One region of the Fictibacillus sp. NPDC058756 genome, then DNA from elsewhere that is predicted to be linked to it. Evidence: riboswitches for the same ligand, from Rfam matches in the RefSeq annotation. Region 1 holds a riboswitch; each other region holds the start of a gene.
The links. Region 1 has a riboswitch for thiamine pyrophosphate ahead of thiT (energy-coupled thiamine transporter ThiT). Riboswitches for the same ligand answer to the same signal wherever they lie in the genome.
Positions count from the first base shown of each region.

Region 2: it holds a riboswitch for thiamine pyrophosphate, as region 1 does, so the genes downstream of both, tenA (thiaminase II) here and thiT (energy-coupled thiamine transporter ThiT) in region 1, are expected to answer to the same signal.
Region 3: it holds a riboswitch for thiamine pyrophosphate, as region 1 does, so the genes downstream of both, thiD (bifunctional hydroxymethylpyrimidine kinase/phosphomethylpyrimidine kinase) here and thiT (energy-coupled thiamine transporter ThiT) in region 1, are expected to answer to the same signal.

Region 1 is NZ_JBHYPU010000001.1:2,092,391-2,098,662, reverse strand. It holds gene pknB (Stk1 family PASTA domain-containing Ser/Thr kinase) at 1-770, shown strand, start outside; gene rsgA (ribosome small subunit-dependent GTPase A) at 773-1,663, shown strand; gene rpe (ribulose-phosphate 3-epimerase) at 1,664-2,311, shown strand; TPP riboswitch at 2,331-2,438, shown strand; gene thiT (energy-coupled thiamine transporter ThiT) at 2,531-3,100, shown strand; gene ACFW35_RS10510 (thiamine diphosphokinase) at 3,097-3,741, shown strand; gene spoVM (stage V sporulation protein SpoVM) at 3,848-3,928, shown strand; gene rpmB (50S ribosomal protein L28) at 4,232-4,420, opposite strand; gene ACFW35_RS10495 (Asp23/Gls24 family envelope stress response protein) at 4,655-5,017, shown strand; gene ACFW35_RS10490 (DAK2 domain-containing protein) at 5,033-6,272, shown strand, end outside.
Region 2 is NZ_JBHYPU010000001.1:1,799,118-1,805,389, reverse strand. It holds gene ACFW35_RS09095 (glutamate synthase subunit beta) at 1-775, shown strand, start outside; gene ACFW35_RS09090 (manganese-dependent inorganic pyrophosphatase) at 881-1,810, shown strand; TPP riboswitch at 2,138-2,244, shown strand; gene tenA (thiaminase II) at 2,336-3,046, shown strand; gene ACFW35_RS09080 (ECF transporter S component) at 3,039-3,620, shown strand; gene ACFW35_RS09075 (ABC transporter ATP-binding protein) at 3,636-5,105, shown strand; gene ACFW35_RS09070 (energy-coupling factor transporter transmembrane component T family protein) at 5,089-5,880, shown strand; gene ACFW35_RS09065 (hypothetical protein) at 5,924-6,220, opposite strand.
Region 3 is NZ_JBHYPU010000001.1:2,471,907-2,478,178, forward strand. It holds gene ACFW35_RS12435 (helix-turn-helix domain-containing protein) at 1-120, opposite strand, end outside; gene ACFW35_RS12440 (hypothetical protein) at 289-528, opposite strand; gene thiW (energy coupling factor transporter S component ThiW) at 601-1,110, opposite strand; gene thiE (thiamine phosphate synthase) at 1,117-1,791, opposite strand; gene thiM (hydroxyethylthiazole kinase) at 1,757-2,686, opposite strand; gene thiD (bifunctional hydroxymethylpyrimidine kinase/phosphomethylpyrimidine kinase) at 2,673-3,482, opposite strand; TPP riboswitch at 3,572-3,680, opposite strand; gene ACFW35_RS12465 (IDEAL domain-containing protein) at 4,052-4,282, shown strand; gene ACFW35_RS12470 (DUF4349 domain-containing protein) at 4,419-5,324, opposite strand; gene ACFW35_RS12475 (SEC-C metal-binding domain-containing protein) at 5,519-6,272, shown strand, end outside.

The DNA of each region.
Region 1 (6,272 bases):
TTGTGAAAGAACACGCTGTTATTACACTGCATGTATCAAAAGGACCTGAAAAGGAAAATATGCCTGATGTAGAAGGCTACAACATCGAATCTGCACAAGCACTTTTAAAAGATAAAGGATTTACAGATATTGATATCAATTATGAGGAATCCGATTCTGAGCCAGAAGGGACGGTACTTGCTCAAAGTCCTGACAGAGATGAGAAGGTAACCCCTGCTGAAACTACGGTTACTTTAACAGTCAGCTCAGGTACACCAACCGTTCAGATTTCAAATTTAATCGGATTAACTCAGCAAGATGTTGAAACATTTGCAGATAACGAGGGATTGGTAGCTGAATTTACGTCTGAGTATTCGGATACTGTCGAAAAAGGAAAAGTTATTTCCCAAGACCCGGCTCCATTTACACAAGTTGAAAAGGGAGCTACTATTACAGTTGTTCTGTCAGATGGCCAAGATCCAAATAAAGAAGAAAAGCCAGAAGAATCCGATGAAACTGCTGGTGACCGTACCACTACGGAAAAGATCAATGTTAAACTAGGCAAAAAGGATAAAAATGAGCCTGCCCGTGTAAAAATTGTTTATTCGGACAAAAATGCAGCAAACGAAGTTTTCGTGGAAGAAGAGATAACAGAGTCAAAGGAATATTCTCTTCCTTTGACTATAGCTGAAGGCGGCACTGCTTCTTACGTTGTTTATATCAATGATAAAGAAGCAAGGAAAGAAACAATAAATTATGATGATATTCAGGGAGGGGACGATGGTGATTAAGCATGCCTGAAGGAAGAATCGTTAAAGCGCTGGCTGGTTTTTATTACGTAAAGGAACAAGGCAAGGCTGAAGTTTTCCAATGCAGGGGAAGGGGGAACTTTCGAAAGAAGAAAGTGAACCCGCTTGTAGGGGACTGGGTAGAATATGAATCCAGCAATGTTACGGATGGCTATATTCTTGATGTGAAAGAAAGAAAAAATGAATTAGTCCGCCCTCCCATCGCAAACGTAGACCAGGCCATACTCGTTTTTTCGGCAACCGAACCTGATTTTAGCACGCTTCTCTTAGACAGGTTTCTAGTTCATATAGAGGCAAATGATATTTTGCCTGTAATCTGTATTTCAAAAATGGATCTTGTCCAGGGTACTGATGACCTTGATGAGATTCAAAAATATATAGAAACATATAAAAGATTGGGCTACGATGTGTTTCCGACTTCAACAAAAACAGACGACAGCCTGGAGATGTTCTACCCGCTTTTTAAAGATAAAGTAACGGTTTTTGCTGGGCAGTCCGGCGTCGGGAAATCATCGCTATTAAATGCCATTAATCCAGAGCTCATGCTTGAAACCAACGAGATATCAAGCCACTTAGGACGTGGAAAACATACGACTCGCCATGTTGAACTCATCTTGTTTGGAAACGGCCTTGTCGCTGATACACCTGGATTCAGTTCCTTGGATTTCATGAACATTGAAGCTGAAGACTTGTCTATGTATTTTCCTGAAATGAATGAGAGACGAGGCAATTGTAAGTTCCGCGGGTGTTCACATACTTCAGAACCTAAATGTGCTGTCAAACAGGGTGTCGAAGAAGGCGCAGTTCCACAATTTCGCTATGATCATTACGTTAGTTTTTTACAGGAAATAAAAGATCAAAAACGGAGGTACTAAATGGTTAAAATAGCTCCTTCCATTTTATCGGCTGACTTTTCAAAGTTAGGCGAAGAAATAAAAGCGGTTGAAATGGCCGGTGCCGATTACATTCATGTAGATGTGATGGATGGACATTTCGTACCGAATATTACGATGGGTCCTCTCGTTCTTAAAGCAATACGTCCATTGACTGAACTGCCGCTGGACGTACATTTAATGATAGAGAATCCGGATTCGTATATTGAGGAATTTGCAGAAGCAGGTGCAGATATTATTACTGTTCATGTTGAAGCGGCAACTCATCTTCACAGAACGATACAATTGATTAAAGCTAAAGGTGTTAAAGCAGGCGTTGTATTAAACCCAGCTACTCCAGTTGATGCAATAAAGCACATCATCCATGATATCGATATGGTATTGCTTATGACAGTTAACCCTGGATTTGGCGGACAGTCTTTTATCCAAAATGTTGTCCCAAAGATCAGAGAAGTCTCTGAGCTAGTACAGACTCATGGGCTGAATGTAGAAATTGAGGTAGATGGCGGTGTTAATGCTGAAACTGCCCCTTTATGCATTGAAGCAGGTGCGAACGTTTTAGTAGCCGGTTCTGCCATATATGGGAAAAAAGATTTAAAAGATGCAATAAACTCCATTCGTGGTGTATAATTAAGGTGTTAATAAAATAAGTAACCACAGGGGGAGTCCTATTAATGGGCTGAGAGGGGAGTGTACTCCCGACCCTTTGAACCTGAAGCTGGATAATGCCTGCGTAGGGATGTGGAGTCGTACTTTTTGCATTCAGATGATATGAATCTTAAAGCAACCGCACTCACATGCCGGTTGCTTTTTTTATTTTCTTCAAAACTATAAAAGAGGAGGATAAATATGAAAAACAACAACGTTGCACTATTAACTGAGATTGCTATTATGGCGGCACTTTCATTAATTTTAGGACTTATAAAATTTAATGGTATCTGGCCGCAAGGGGGTTCTGTTTCTCTAGAAATGGTGCCGATTTTTCTAATTGCATTCAGAAGGGGATTAAAAGCTGGTGTATTTACAGGGTTAGCTGTAGGTTTGCTTCAATTGCTTGTGAACCCATATATCGTACACCCTGCTCAGCTCATTTTAGATTACCCGCTTGCTTTTGCCTTAGCAGGTGTTGCGGGGGCATTTGCGCCGTCAATTACTCAAAATAAAGCAAAGAGAACTTTACTGATGGTTACAGGAATCTTTATTGGATGTGCGTTGAGACTTGCTTCACATGTATTATCCGGAGTTATTTTCTTTAGTGATTTTGCCGAAGAGATGAATGTATGGCTATATTCGATTATGTACAACGGTTCGTTTATGGTCGTCATTTTTGTGATTACATCTCTCATCGTAATTTTTATAACTAACACTGCTCCACGATTATTGCATGCAGCAAGAAAGGGATATCATCAAGCAGCATGAAAATAAGAATTGTTGCCGGTGGTCCACATCATCTGATTCCAGAACTTAAAAGCTATGAAACCTCGTCCGAAGATCTGTGGATTGGTGTTGACAGAGGTACATTCATACTTTTGGAAAAAGGGATTAAGCCTGATTATGCTTTTGGTGATTTTGATTCCGTTTCTGCAGCAGAAAAAGAGATAATACTAAAGTCAGATATCGTTTTGAATCAATATCAGTCAGAAAAAGACCAAACTGATATGGAGTTAGCACTTCAATGGGCAATGGATCAAAAACCGGAAGAAATATTTTTATTTGGGGCAACAGGAGGAAGGCTGGATCACGAGATGATGAATATCCAGCTTCTCTATAGAACGATTTCTAGCAATGCTGAAGTGAAGATAATAGATATTAAAAATGAAATCTCGCTAAAGCTGCCCGGAATATATACGATTGAAAGAGAAGACCATTACACCTATATTTCTTTCTTAGCATTTCAGGGAGAAGTGAAAGGTATCACACTTATTGGATTTAAATATCCTTTAAATAAGGCTTCCTTGAAGATAGGAGCGTCGCTCTGCATATCAAATGAGCTTGTAAATAAAAGTGGTACTTATTCTTTCGACTCTGGCATAATATTGATGGTAAAGAGCCATGATTAATTAAAATCATGGAAAACAGGCCCCGAGACACCTTTTTATAAGACGGGGAATATTGTATGTTAGGTTTTGCTCTTATCATTTTTTATGGGCCTGGAGGAGGGGTAAGATGAAATTTTATACCATTAAACTTCCTAGATTTTTAGGGGGATTCGTACGTGCCATCTTAGGTTCTTTTAAAAAAGGATAACAAACAAAAAAAGCGCCCTGTGCGCTTTTTTTGTGTTGATAAAAATATAAGTAGAGGATGTTACGGTACGTGTTCTTAAATTTATTACACGTTCGCGCAAAAACACTGCGTTTCCACGCAAACAGTTCTTTGTTTCACGCAGAAACTAATAAATTTCACGCGGAATCTCTTTCTGACCACGCAGTACTGGTCTAGTTTCACGCACGGTATGTAATTAATATCAAAAATCTGCACTAAAAAGTGTACAGCCTCAACATATTTATTGAAATAAAAAAAACAGCAGCCTCTGCTGCCGTTTTTTTATTAAACGCGTTCTACTTTACCTGATTTAAGTGCACGAGCAGATACGTATACGCGCTTAGGCTTTCCGTCCACAAGAATGCGAACCTTTTGGACATTAGCTCCCCAGCTTTTCTTTGATTTGTTCATTGCGTGAGAACGCTTGTTACCAGTTTTAGGTCCTTTTCCAGTAATAAAACATTTACGAGCCATAGTAGGTGAACCTCCTTTACAGCAAAAAAGCTTTGCATCAATTCAATCGTATGTTAAATACTAAATAATATTAGCATGACTCTATGAGCATTGCAACATATTCATTATGGTTTTCAAGTAAATTTCCTTGACAATACTTTTTACATAGTGTGAAATGTAGTAGTCCTTTCAAAAAAACTTAATGTATAGTAAAATATTTGTTAGCCATTTAACAATTTAAAGGGGGATGTAAGCATGTCCATTGAAATGAAAACAACCTATGGTCAAATTGATATTTCTAATGAAGTGATTGCTACTATCGCTGGCGGTGCAGCAATTGATTGTTACGGAATTGTTGGCATGGCATCAAGAAAGCAATTAAAGGATGGATTAACTGAGCTTTTAGGACGTGAAAATTTCTCCCGAGGGATCGTTGTCCGACAAGAGGAAGATGAAGTACATATTGATATGTATATCATTGTAAGCTACGGAACAAAGATTTCTGAAGTGGCTCATAATGTACAGAACAAAGTGAAATATACCCTGGATCAAATGCTTGGCTTGGCGGTTGACTCAGTCAATATCTATGTTCAGGGTGTCAGGGTGACAACGCCTTAGTTAGGAGGAAGTTTTGTGTCTTTAAAAGTATTAGACGGAAAAAAGTTTGCAAAAATGGTGCTCGAGGGTGCTTCAAACTTATCAAGAAATGCAGCAATGGTCGATGCACTTAATGTATTTCCTGTACCAGATGGTGATACAGGAACAAATATGAACTTAACGATTACATCTGGTGCAAAAGAGGTTGAGAAAAACACTACAAGTCAAATAGGCGCTGTAGCAAACGCGTTCGCTAAAGGGCTTTTAATGGGAGCAAGAGGTAACTCTGGCGTTATTTTATCACAGTTATTCAGAGGCTTTTCTAAAGCTATTGAAGGTAAAGAATCCATTACAGCTGCTGAGTTTGCCAATGCATTTGACAAAGGTGTAGAAACGGCATACAAAGCAGTTATGAAACCTGTAGAAGGTACGATTTTAACAGTTGCAAAAGATGCTGCTAGAAAAGCAGTAAAAGAAGCTAAAAAATCAGATGATGTCCTTTATATTATGAAGGAACTCGTTAAAGAATCTAAAGCTTCCTTAAACCGTACACCAGATCTGCTTCCTGTTTTAAAAGAAGTAGGAGTAGTAGATTCGGGCGGGCAAGGTCTAGTTACTGTGTATGAAGGCTTTTTAGCTGTATTAGAAGGAAAAGAGCTGCCTAAGGTTTCAGTAAATGCTCCTTCAATGGGTGAACTTGTCAACGCGGAACATCACAAAGCTCAAATACACATGAAAACGGAAGATATCCACTTTGGATATTGCACAGAGTTCATGGTGAAATTTGAATCGAACAAAATAAAAAACAATCCATTTGATGAAACGAACTTCCGAAACGAGCTTGCAGAACATGGTGACTCTCTTCTCGTTGTTGCGGATGATGATGTGGTAAAAGTTCACATCCATACAGAACAGCCAGGTAACATGCTGACTCTTGCTCACCGTTATGGGAGTTTGATCAACATCAAGATTGAAAATATGCGTGAACAGCATTCAGCGATCTTAGAAAGTGAAAATGAAGTTATTCCTTCATACTCTCAGCCTGCTGAGAAAAAGAAAGAATACGGGATTGTTACAGTAGCTATGGGCGAAGGCATAGAAGAAATGTTTTCTTCTATGGGAGCATCCGTTATCCAAGGCGGACAAACTATGAACCCTAGTACGGAAGACATAGTACGTGCTATTTCTGAAGTAAATGCAGAAAAAGTATTCATTCTTCCTAACAACAGCAATATCATCATGGCTTCAGAACAGGCTGCAAGCGTTGTTGATGAAG
Region 2 (6,272 bases), 290 kb from region 1:
AGCTGATTTTGATTCTGTAATCCTTTGCACAGGTGCCCAAAAACAAAGAGATTTGAATCTTGAGGGAAGAGAAGCAAAAGGCGTACATTTTGCCATGAAATATTTAACTCAATCCACTAAACGGTTATTAAATGATAAAATCAGCGAACCTCTAATAGACGCTAAAGATAAAAATGTTATTGTAATCGGCGGCGGTGATACTGGTGCAGATTGTGTCGCAACTGCTTTACGCCAAAAATGTAAAAGTGTTGTTCAATTCGGGAAGCATCCTAAATTACCGGATGTAAGAAGCAAAGCAAACATGTGGCCTGAACAGCCTTATATTTTCACGATGGATTATGCATATGAAGAAGCAACTGCACAATTCGGGTCAGATCCAAGAGAATATTCGGTTCAAACAAAGAAATTGGTTGCTGATGAAAACGGAAATTTAAAAGAACTTCATACGATTCAAATGAAGAGAACCTCAGATGAAAATGGTAATCTTTCATTTGAAGAGATTCCAGGTACTGAAAAAGTATGGCCTGCAGATCTTGTTTTTATCGCAATCGGTTTTGAAGGAACAGAACAGCCAGTTTTGAAGCAATTCGGTGTAGAAACAAAGAATAATAAAGTAGATGCGAAACATGGGGATTATAAGACAAACGTAGATGGTGTTTTTGCCGCTGGCGATTCCAGACGCGGGCAAAGTTTAATCGTTTGGGCAATCCAAGAAGGACGAGACTGTGCTAAAGAAGTTGATAAACATCTAATGGGCAGTACAGTTTTGCCTTAAGTGTTTTTTCCATGCTACAATAAACTCTAAAAGCCAAAAGCGTTTATTCTATGATAAAATAAGGGCTGGCTATGAAAATTCTATTTATAAATAAGGAGTAGAAGCATGGAAAAAGTACTTATTTTTGGTCATAAAAATCCCGATACTGACACAATAACATCTGCAATTGTATATGCAGATCTAAAAACAAAACTTGGACTAAATGTTGAGCCGGTTCGCTTAGGCGAAATTAATGGTGAAACAAAGTATGCACTTGATTATTTTAAAGCAGATCTTCCTCGCTTAGTGGAAACTGTTTCTGAGGAAACAAACGCTGTCATTTTAGTAGACCATAACGAACGTCAGCAAAGTGCTAATGACATTGATAAAGTACGTGTTTTAGAAGTTATCGATCATCACCGCATCGCAAACTTTGAAACAAGTGATCCATTATATTACCGTGCTGAGCCTGTTGGGTGTACAGCTACGATTTTAAATAAGATTTATAAAGAAAAAGGAATTAAAGTAGAAAAGAACATTGCTGGATTAATGCTTTCTGCGATCTTTTCTGATTCTCTTTTATTAAAGTCACCAACTTGTACAGAAGAAGATGTTGAAGCAGCTCGAGAGCTGGCTGAAATCGCTGGCGTAGATGCAGAAGCTTATGGCCTTGAAATGCTAAAAGCTGGAGCAGACTTAAGCGATAAGTCCGTAGAAGAGCTAATCTCACTCGACGCAAAAGAATTTAACATTGGCGCAAGCAAAATAGAAGTAGCTCAAGTGAATACAGTAGATGCTAGTGATGTATTAAAACATCAAGACGACCTAGAAACTGCAATTTCGAAAGTAATTGATGAAAAAGAATTAGACTTATTCATGTTCGTAGTAACAGACATTCTAACAAATGATTCAACAGCACTTGCACTCGGAAAAAGAGCTCAATCTGTTGAAGACGCATATAACGTGAAGCTTGAAAACAATACAGCTGTATTAAAAGGTGTAGTATCACGTAAAAAACAGATTGTACCTGTACTAACAGAAGCAATGAGCAAATAATATTAATTCTAAGGTCTGTAAAGTAATTGTCGCTTTCAACTCATTTCTTCATTGACAAGTTGATTGAAGTGCAAGGTGCGAGACTCCTGGGGGATCAGCGGGACAGGTGAGACTCCTAAGGGCGCAAAGGGCAGAGGAGGCTCACCGCACGCCCCCCGGAAAGCGAGCATCCTGAAACGGAAATCAACTACTTTCAAAAACAACATCGAATACGAAAACAGCCATTCAAAAAAGATGGAGAGATCCATCTTTTTTAATTGCTATTTTAGTTGACAATTATAACTAGCCTGTTATGATTTAAAACATAATACCAACTTAATAATTTTACGAAACCACTAGGGGTGCCTTTTAAAGGCTGAGATCGAAGTTTGACTTCGAGACTCTTAGAACCTGATCTGGATTATACCAGCGTAGGGAAGTGGCTGTTACGGAAACTTTATTACTTATTATGTTTTCTCTACAACCACTTTCTATTGCTGAAAGTGGTTTTTTTGTTGGTTAAAAACTATCTTGAGGAGGACTTATATGCCTGCGTTTACTGAAGAACTGCGTAAACAAGCTGACCAAATCTGGGAAGCCAATCTCAATCACCCATTCGTAAGAGGAATTGCCGAGGGGAATCTGCCTTTAGAAAAATTTAAATATTATGTGCTGCAAGATTCTTATTACTTATCACATTTTGCAAGAATTCAAGCATTAGGAGCTGCAAGAGCTGATGATTTATACACAACCTCCAGAATGGCTGCACATGCTCAAGGGACGAATGAAGCAGAGTTAGCACTGCACGAAAGGTTTATTAAACAACTTCATATCACAGCAGAAGAACTAGCTGAATTTGAACCTGCACCAACCGCTTATAATTACACTTCACACTTGTATCGAGTTGCTGACACTGGAAGTTTAGGTGAAATAATTGCGGTCATTCTTCCATGCTATTGGATTTATCATGAAATCGGAGAAAGGTTTGAAGGGGCTGAGCCAAAAGAACCTATATACCAGGAATGGATCGCTGCATATGGAGGAGAGTGGTTTGGTCAGCTTGTTCAAGAACAAATAAGCCGATTAGATAACTTAGCAGAGAATGCGAGTCACGCTGAAAGAAAAAAAATGACACAGCACTTTTTACTCAGCTGCCAGTTTGAATATTTGTTTTGGGAGATGGCTTTTACATTAGAAAAATGGCCGGTTCCAAATACGCGCATCTTAAGCAGTGAGAGGAGAACTGAAAATGTCTAAGAGATTAAAGTTGACTGATATATTAGTCACGATTGTAATTTCGACCGGTTTTGGAATTCTTTATAAACTATGGGGACCTCTCTATTATGCCGTTAAACCATTAGGTCTTCACATTGATCAATTAATCTATGGGATGTGGTTTATGGCTGCAACAGCGGCATTTTTGATCATTCGCAAACCAGGAGTGGCTCTCCTTGCAGAAGTTGCTGCTTCTTCAGGAGAATTTTTAATGGGATCAGAATTCGGGCTAGAGGTATTGTTATATGGTATAGCTCAAGGTTTATTTGCTGAACTCTTACTCATGGCATTTAGGTATAAACGTTATGATTTATTGGCTGTTTCATTGGCAGGGATAAGTTCTTGTCTAGGCTCTTTAATCTTGGACTTTTATAAAGGATATATTGGTGATTTATCAACTTGGAATCTTATCCTCTATATTGGATTTAGATTTATCGGAACCATCCTTTTTACAGGAGTCTTTGCTATTGCCATCGTGAAGGCACTTGAAGCAACTGGTGTTACCAATCTCGTCAGATCTTCATCACGAAAAGATTTTGAATCATTGGATCAATAAAAGAGGTGTTTGTTTATGGAATGTATTACATCCGTTAACAAGTTGAGATTAAAGTTTCCAGAAGAGGAAGGACTATTATTTAAAGATTTGTCTGTTTCATTTCAAAAAGGTGAAAAAGTATTATTACTTGGGCCGTCGGGATGCGGAAAATCTACACTTCTGCAAGTCTTATCGGGGCTCATTCCACAATCGATTGATATTCCAATCAAAAGTGAGAGCATAAAAATCCCCGATTCATGGGGATTTGTATTTCAGGATTCTGATTCACAGTTCTGTATGCCATTTGTTGATGAAGAAATTGCGTTTGTTTTAGAAAATCTTAGAGTACCGAGAAAAAAAATGCCTATCAGAATTAAAGAGCTTCTACATACTGTCGGTCTCCACCTTGATGACATTCATACGGAGATTCGAACACTTTCTGGGGGAATGAAACAGCGTTTAGCACTAGCATCAGTTTTAGCTTTAGATCCTGAGGTGATATTTTTAGATGAACCAACTGCATTAATTGATGAAGAGGGTACTGCACAAGTATGGGATACTGTTAAAGTTATTTCAAAAGATAAGACGGTAATCATTGTTGAACATAAAATTGATCAGATCATAGATTTTATCGATCGAGTTATTGTTTTTACACATGACGGAAAAATCATTGCGGATGGAAATTCAACATATGTTTTTTCCAATTTCAAAGATGAGCTTAAAAAATTTGGAATATGGTTTCCCGGTGCATGGGAGGAATATAAAGAAGAGAATGTCCAAAACACTTTCACGAAACACAGTGTTAATATGCTGCGTTTAGAAAACTTTCAAGGATACAGAAAAAAAGAAATTGCGATTACTTTAGAAAAAGCTGCCGTTCACTCTGGTGAATGGATTACTGTTACAGGAGATAATGGGGCTGGGAAAAGCACGCTGTTATTATCGATGATGCAATTACTAAACACATCCGGTGATTACAGAATCGATGGACGACCAATAAAGAATTTTTCTGACTTGCAGAACAAAGCATATTATGTTTTTCAAAATCCTGAATATCAATTTTTAACGAATAGTGTAATAGATGAGATTACTTATGAATTAAGGCAAAGAAACGAAGAGAATAATGTAGATGTTATTAAAAAGGCAAATGAACTCTTAACAATATTCGGGTTGAATGATAAACAGAAACAACATCCTTATAATCTGTCACTTGGTCAAAAGCGGCGATTGAGTGTGGCCACTGCTTTTATACAAAATCCTCAGTTATTATTATTGGATGAGCCTACTTTTGGACAGGATTCTAAAAATACATTTAAGCTGCTTGAATTGTTGCAAGAAGAGAGCCAAAAAGGAACAATCATCATTATGGTCACACATGATTTAAATATCATACATCATTTTGCCACTAGAATATGGGAAGTAAAGAATGGAAAAGTTATCAACGACTGGAAGAAGGATAAGAAAAAAAGAGGATCAGGGGATAACGTGTATGCATACAGCATTTAAAGAAAGATGGCTGCATAAGATTAACCCTGCTCTTAAACTATTAACACTCACTTTTTTATTTATATTTGCTGTAACGATCCATCATTTGAATTTTATGATTAATTTTACATTGACCGTCTCTATATTGTTCTTCTTTTGTACAGGTCAACCCTATAAACATACTTTACTTTTTCTCCTTCCTTTTTTACTTGTATTTTTCTCAACGGCAGTTTCTATGATTTTATTTGGAAAAGGCGAAATAACTTTATTGAAATGGGGGCTTATACACGTTACAGAGGAAAGTTTATATAGGGGTTTGCACTTAGGTTTTAGAGCACTTGCATTTGCGATGATGGGTATAACATTCGTTTTGACGACAAAGCCAGTCCAGCTCTTTTATTCACTGATGCAGCAGCTTAAACTTCAGCCAAAATATGCTTATAGTTTTATGGCGGCAATTCGGCTGATTCCAATTATGTTTGAAGAATTACAGACCATTCGGGATGCACAGAAAGTCAGAGGAGTTCAAAGTCAAAAAGGAATAACGAATGTGCTGAAGAGTATTAAATCACTCCCGATTCCTATGCTTTCACAAAGTATACGAAGAGCTTTTCGTATTGCAGTTGCCATGGAAGCGAAAAGGTTTAATTCTTCAAACGAAAGAACATTTTATTATCATATAGGATTTTCAATTTATGACCTGTTATTTATCGGTTACTTTGTTTTAACGATAAGTTTAGCTTATTTATTTGCATTGGAATTCCCGCTCTTTCCTGTAACAGACGTAAGGAATTAAAAGAGAAAGGCACACTCAAGTCATTCGAGTGTGCTTTCTTACGTTACGGGATAATAATACGATTATTTTGTTCTAACAAAATCGTATATTCACCTTTGTTTAATTTTTGATATATGGGATAGGGGACTGTTAGTGCATCACCAGTTGAAAGAACAATTTTGTAGTTTGGCTTAATTGTCGTTGCAGTCCCCAGATCTATAATTTGTTCAGAACGAATTTTATAAAGGATGTGACCCCTGTATTCAGTAACCTTAAATTCTTCCTCTACATAACCTGTCCATCCAAAATATAGGAGAAAACCTGCTAAGAATGTACTAATTACGATCAGAAAACGTTTCATGATTCCACCTCATTCTATTATTAAACAAAAGCCTAAAAATTATAGAAAGAGG
Region 3 (6,272 bases), 380 kb from region 1:
CGCAGATCTCGGCTCCTTCAATAAGCTTATGATCTCTGACCTGACAGGATGCAGAAGTGCTGCAGCCTGTTCTGGCTCTGTGACGATAAACGTTTCTGGTACGGTTTGATTCCTATTCACTCACATCACCTCACTTTTGGAATTTGACCCTACGTAAAAATAATACTTTACGTAAAATTATTTTATTACGATAGGCTTCATTATGTCAAAGATTTACTCAAAATATACACCTGCCTATAAACATAAAAAACAGACTGCCTATCAATAACAGTCTGCATTCTGATCATTTTATAAAAGAGGTATGACGCCAAGGATAAGGAAAATCCCGGCCATCCCGACGTTAAACCAAAATTCTGTTTTTTGTTTAAATATTCTTCGTTCCACTGCACGGAATATAAAGATAGCCATTAAGATCGAGAATAATACAGAAGGGCTCTCCCAATACTTTCCGTTATAGATGGCGAGCAGCAGCCCCAAGAACATAAGCAGCATTTCGGTATAAACCCACTGTTTTGGTCGTTTTTTCATCTGATAAAAGACCCCCTTTTCACCGGGTGATAGTACTCAGTGTACGGCGTGGAGGCCTATTCGGTGCATAGCTTAAACAGATTTTTCGTGCGACTCTGCATTGAGATTTACGTATGAACTTTTTCTAATCAACCTGAGCACCATCCATCCAATGATTCCACCGGCGACAGAACTTGTGAGAAACGGAAGGACGAAGAAAAATGCGCCTGTCTTTGATCCTAAGAAAAGGGCTGCGACCGGAACTGCAATAACCCCTCCTATAAGACCTGTTCCGATCCACTCACCTGCCGCTGCTGCTCCATAAGTTTTAGCTTTTCTATAAAAATACCCCGCTAACAAAGCTCCAATCATCCCCCCTGGAAACGCAAGCAGAGAACCAACACCAAACAAATTACGCAAAAGCCCTATGGCGAATGCTACAATCACTGCAGGAAGCGGGCCTAATATTACTCCAGCGATGACATTTATCGCATGCTGAACAGGAAAAGCCTTTGCGACACCTGCTGGTATCCAAAATATATGTGAAGCAAGAGTGCCGATGGCTGCAAACATTGCCATAAGTGTCAGCTTTTGAACTGAAATCTTCACTTACAATCCCCTCTTTGCGTTTAATATGCCGAGTAGCAATTCACGAGATGTTTTTCTTGGATCTTCAGACTGACTGATTGCTGAGATGATTGCCGCTCCATCTGCACCCGCTCTGATAACAGATGCAGCATTATTCAAAGATATTCCGCCAATTCCAACAACAGGGATGCTTATCTGGTTTGTCCGGAACTCTTGGATAACCCCAGTTCCTACAGGCTCCTGCGCATCCGGTTTGGTATCAGTCGCGTAGATGGGACCCGCTCCGATATAGTCAGCCCCGTGACCATCAGCATCTTTTGCTTCAGCAAGGGTATGCGCGGAAACGCCGAGGATCTTGCCTTCTGTCTCTTTGCGGATGAAAGCTAAGCTGCCATCTGTCTGTCCAACGTGAAGACCATCAGCATTCACTGCTTTCATCAATTCCAGATCATCGTTCACAATAAAAAGCACACCATGATCCCTGCAGATTTCTTTAGCCATCATTGCTGTTTCAAACCGTTTTTCACCTTTTAAAGAATTTGCACCTTTTTCACGGTATTGAAAGGCTGTGATGCCGCCTTCAACAGCCTGAAGAAGTATTTCACGGAAAGACTCTGGAGACTGACAGTTCATCGTGCCTGCTACAAAATAGAGTGATAGATTATGAGCCAGGTTCACTTGTGAGAGTGCTGTCATGTGTGTGCACCTCTTTAATTGCTGCTGTGCTCTCCAGCCAGTTAATCTCATCCTCCCAGATGGACTTCGTACTTTCTAATAAAAAGAGATCATCTAAAAGCTTTGTTTGAAAACTTCCAGGTCCTATCGATGTTTTCACGGCTTCCTCTGCCGCTTTCGTGAGCATCAGAAGCGCAAGAGCTGTGCGCTCTAGAATCGATAGCTTGTCTTCTGTTTCATCTTTTTGATTAGCCTGATACAGCGCAATCATTGAAGTAGCAAAACAACCGGTTCCTGTCACTAGCGAAAGCATCGGGTGACCATGTGAAAGTTCGATAACCCTCTCCCCATCTGAAACGACATCCTTCTCACCTGTCATCGCTATAATGCACCCCGTCTGTTTTGCTGCAGCTATTGCAAGCTGGTGTAAATCACCTTCAGAAAAGCCGAGGTCGCCGTCCGCTCCCCGGCCTTCCCAGCCAAGACCAGCGAGAAATTTCATCTCTGCCGCATTTCCGCAAATTGTCAGAATTGTTTGGGGACTGACCCCCTTCAATTGTGAATATTCTGACAACAATTCTTTAATGGTTTCCTGGCGGAATGAAGACAGCCCCACTCCTACGGGATCGAGGACGACAGGCACTCCGGTGTGCATAGCCTTACGAAGTGCAAGTTTCATAGACTTAGCTGAAGCTTCTTCCAAAGTTCCAATGTTAAGCACCAATGCATCTGACACCGCAACTGCGTCTTCTACTTCCATCAAGTCGTGAACCATTATAGGACTCCCACCCGCAGCTAGAACACCGTTGGCGAGGAAGTTCATCGTTACATTATTTGTAATATGGTGGACCAGCGGACGCTCTTTACTGATCTGTTCCACATATGCTTTCCAAACTTGTACTCTAGTGCTGTTCATGAAGAATCCTCCTATAAGCAAAGTGATTTACCGGTCCATGTCCGGAACCGACATCAATACCGTGTTCGATCGCCGTCTGGATAAACTTTTTCGCATTTCGAACGGCATTTTCCAACGTTTTACCGTAAGCCAATTCAGCTGCAACTGCAGCTGAGAATGTACAGCCAGTACCATGTGTATTTTTTGTGTAAACACGTTTATCAACAAGTTCCCACAATTCAACACCGTTGTAGACGAGGTCTGAAACAAACTCTTCCTCCATATGTCCGCCTTTTATCACCACATAATCAGCACCCATATTAAACAGGATTCGTGCCGCTTCACGCCTTGCTTCATCACTCGTGATCTCAATCCCTGTCAGTGCTTCAGCTTCAGGAATATTAGGTGTGATTACTTTTGCAAGTGGCAGCATAAACGTTTTCATCGCTTCCAGAGCTTCCTCACCTAAAAGGCTTGCCCCGCCTTTTGCAACCATAACAGGATCGACGACCAGGTTGCTCCAGCCAAACTTTTTAATAAAAAAGGCGACTGTTTCAATATATTCACCCGAAAACAGCATGCCTGTTTTTACTGCGTCAGGCTTAAGGTCGCTTCCGATTGAAGTTAATTGCTGCTCCAATCCATCCTGAGGAACTGGATATACGCCTTGCACACCCGTCGTGTTTTGAGCCGTAACGGCAGTTAGTACAGACATTCCGTACACACCAAATTCCTGGAATGTCTTTATGTCAGCCTGAATACCTGCACCGCCGCCACTGTCAGATCCAGCGACTGTCAGTGCTTTGCATACTTTGATTAATTGTCCCATCACGTTCCCCTCCTTAGCTATAAACACAAAAAGCCACCCGCAAATAAAAAGCGGGTGGCTATTACGATTGTAGATAGTAATGGACCACGCCGCTTCCCTACGCCAGTATTAACCGGATCAGGTTCAAAGGGTCGAAGGCTATCACCTTCTCTCAGCTTAAAAACATAAGCACCCCTAGCGGAAATGACGATATTGATTTAACACAATCCTACTCACATACCATCTACAAAGTCAACGTTTTTTTCAAATATTTGTTTCTCAGTGTTTAAGCCTACAAAAATACGGGGAAATAGTAAGTAACACAATATAAACACATAAATAACACTAAATTATAACACTTGCAACAAATGGGAAAGCCAACCGTAATAATGTCACAAACTATTAAAGAATTACCAAAAGGTGGTGAAAATGCAGTACATTGGAATGATTATCAATTTTTTTTCAGAATTTTCAAATAAAATGGTTGTCATTGGGCACCTTGCTCAGTATACTAGTAGAAACCTAGAAACATAAAAGGTTAAATTGGATAGGGAGATAATTTCAAGGAGGGAAACAGGATGAAAGACAAAAACACTTCTTTCAACAAAAACCAAAATGAGATGGTGCAGTACAAACAACAAAAAAGAGACCCATTTGCCTTCAGCCTTATTGCCCAAATGGTTCTGGATGAAGCCCTGCACAGTTATTACAAAGAGTATTATGAAAAAGAAATCGACAATGCCTTGGATCAAAAAGATAAAAAGCGTTTTATGAAACTGACTGAAGAATACAAAGCTTTTCTCGGATAAGGCTTTTGCGCACGGTTCACCATTAAATGGTGCCGTAAAAGCCAAAACACCCTTTCAGCTTCCGGACTGTAATCCGGGCTGCAGAGGGTGTTTCTGACGTACCAGTTATCTGACATGAACAAAACTTAATTACTTATTACATGGATGTCGGAGAACCCGGCTTTTTCTTTTGCCCTTTTTTCCTTTTCCATAACCAGAATACAACGGGTATCAGCACAATCCACACAGGTGCTAATCCAAATAGTGCAACAACGATAAATGAAATCGCAGAAACAAAGAAGTTCACCGTCTCCATGAATAGCATCTTCGTTTTTTTCCAAGTGTTTAAATCCCCTGTCTGCAGCTTCTCTGCTTTCAGATTCTTCACTTCAAACTGGATACTAACTGTCGAGTAATCGCTTTGATTTTTTAAAAAGTTAAGCCTTCCTTCAATCTGTTCAATTTCTTCTTGTACTCTAGCAAGGTCTTCAGAGATTTTTAATAAGTCTTCCGTTCTTTCAGCCTCTTTCATAAAGGATTCAAGCCGATCTCTCACCTGCTGCTTCGCTTTTAATCGAGAAGACAGATCAACATATTCTTCTGTAACATCTTCCCCTCGCACACTTTCATGCGGAGTCCCTTCACTTATATCCTTCACTTCCTGCAAAAACGGCCGGAATCCATTCATCGGAACACGTACCGTCATCATCCCGTCCTCATAGCCTTCCTCACCGATATTCGTGTTGGATTCAACGATATAACCGCCTTTATCTTCAACCATCTTCCTAACCTTTTCCATCGCATTCTGCAGTTTGTCAACTGTAATCCGCAGATCTGCGTTATAGATCACTTTCCGCTGATCTCGAATCGATTGCTTCTTGTCGCTTTTCTCTGGTGAAGCTGTCCCTTCATCAGCAGAAGACTTAGAAATTTCCGTCTTCGCTTCAGAACTGTCGCCTCCTGCCATGTCATGTGAAGGCTCTTTTTTACTACCTCCATTGCTGCTGCACGCTCCTAATAATAAAACACAGATCAATACCCACACTTTCCATAATTTCCACATATCGTAAATCCCCCTTTTTGGCTTAGACGCTTTTTTCTAAAAAAAGGTTTCAGGACTCGAAAAACCAACCTATTGAATGATTTTTTCTTAACCTTTTTTATGATAAAATATTGTCTGGTGATTAGTTGTTTGAAAAAAATCCGATTTATGCTAGTATGTACAGAATAAGTAAGTGGTTTAACTGGAGGAATAGCATGTCAATGATAGGAAGAAACGATCCGTGCTATTGTGGCAGCGGAAAAAAATATAAGAAATGTTGCTTACATAAAGAAGTGCAAACACGCGAAGTATCCTTTCATCAGGAAGGACTCATCAAATTTGCCCTTGAGAACTTTCAGCAGGATTTAGCAGCACGTACGTCAGAGTATGTGAAAAAATATCCTGTTGGCAAAGACCAAGAACAAACGTATGCGAACATCGCTGTTTGCTGGGAAGTTTTCTGTTCTGAGATAAAAGGCGGAAAAACAGCGGTTGAGCTTTATGTCGAAAAGGCAAAGAACTCAGTGAAGCCTGAAGTTGCTGAGATCTTAGCTGGCTGGACCAATACAGTGCCTTCACTTTATAAAGTTGTTGAACAAAAAACAGGCTTTATTTTTACAGTGAAAGACATCTGGACAGAGAAAGTGTACGATGTGACGATCAACGCTGCTGATAAGCCAAAAACAGACAGCGCATTGCTTGGAACACTCGTATGGAACGGCATTAATTACGAATTTTATATCGGCTATGTAGAGATGCCGATTTCTGAATTGCCTCCACTAAAAAACGCGATTGAGAAACTGCAGCCATTAGCAGACGCAAAAGAGATTTTCAAAAATCAATTCCCCGCTGTACTGCAGCTTTCTTTAATTGATATATCGGCAGGAGTTCCAAAGCCTAAAACAGATCAAACGCAAGCTAGCACTGAAAAACCTGCAGCTGAGGAAAATGCAGAAGCTTCTGCGGAAT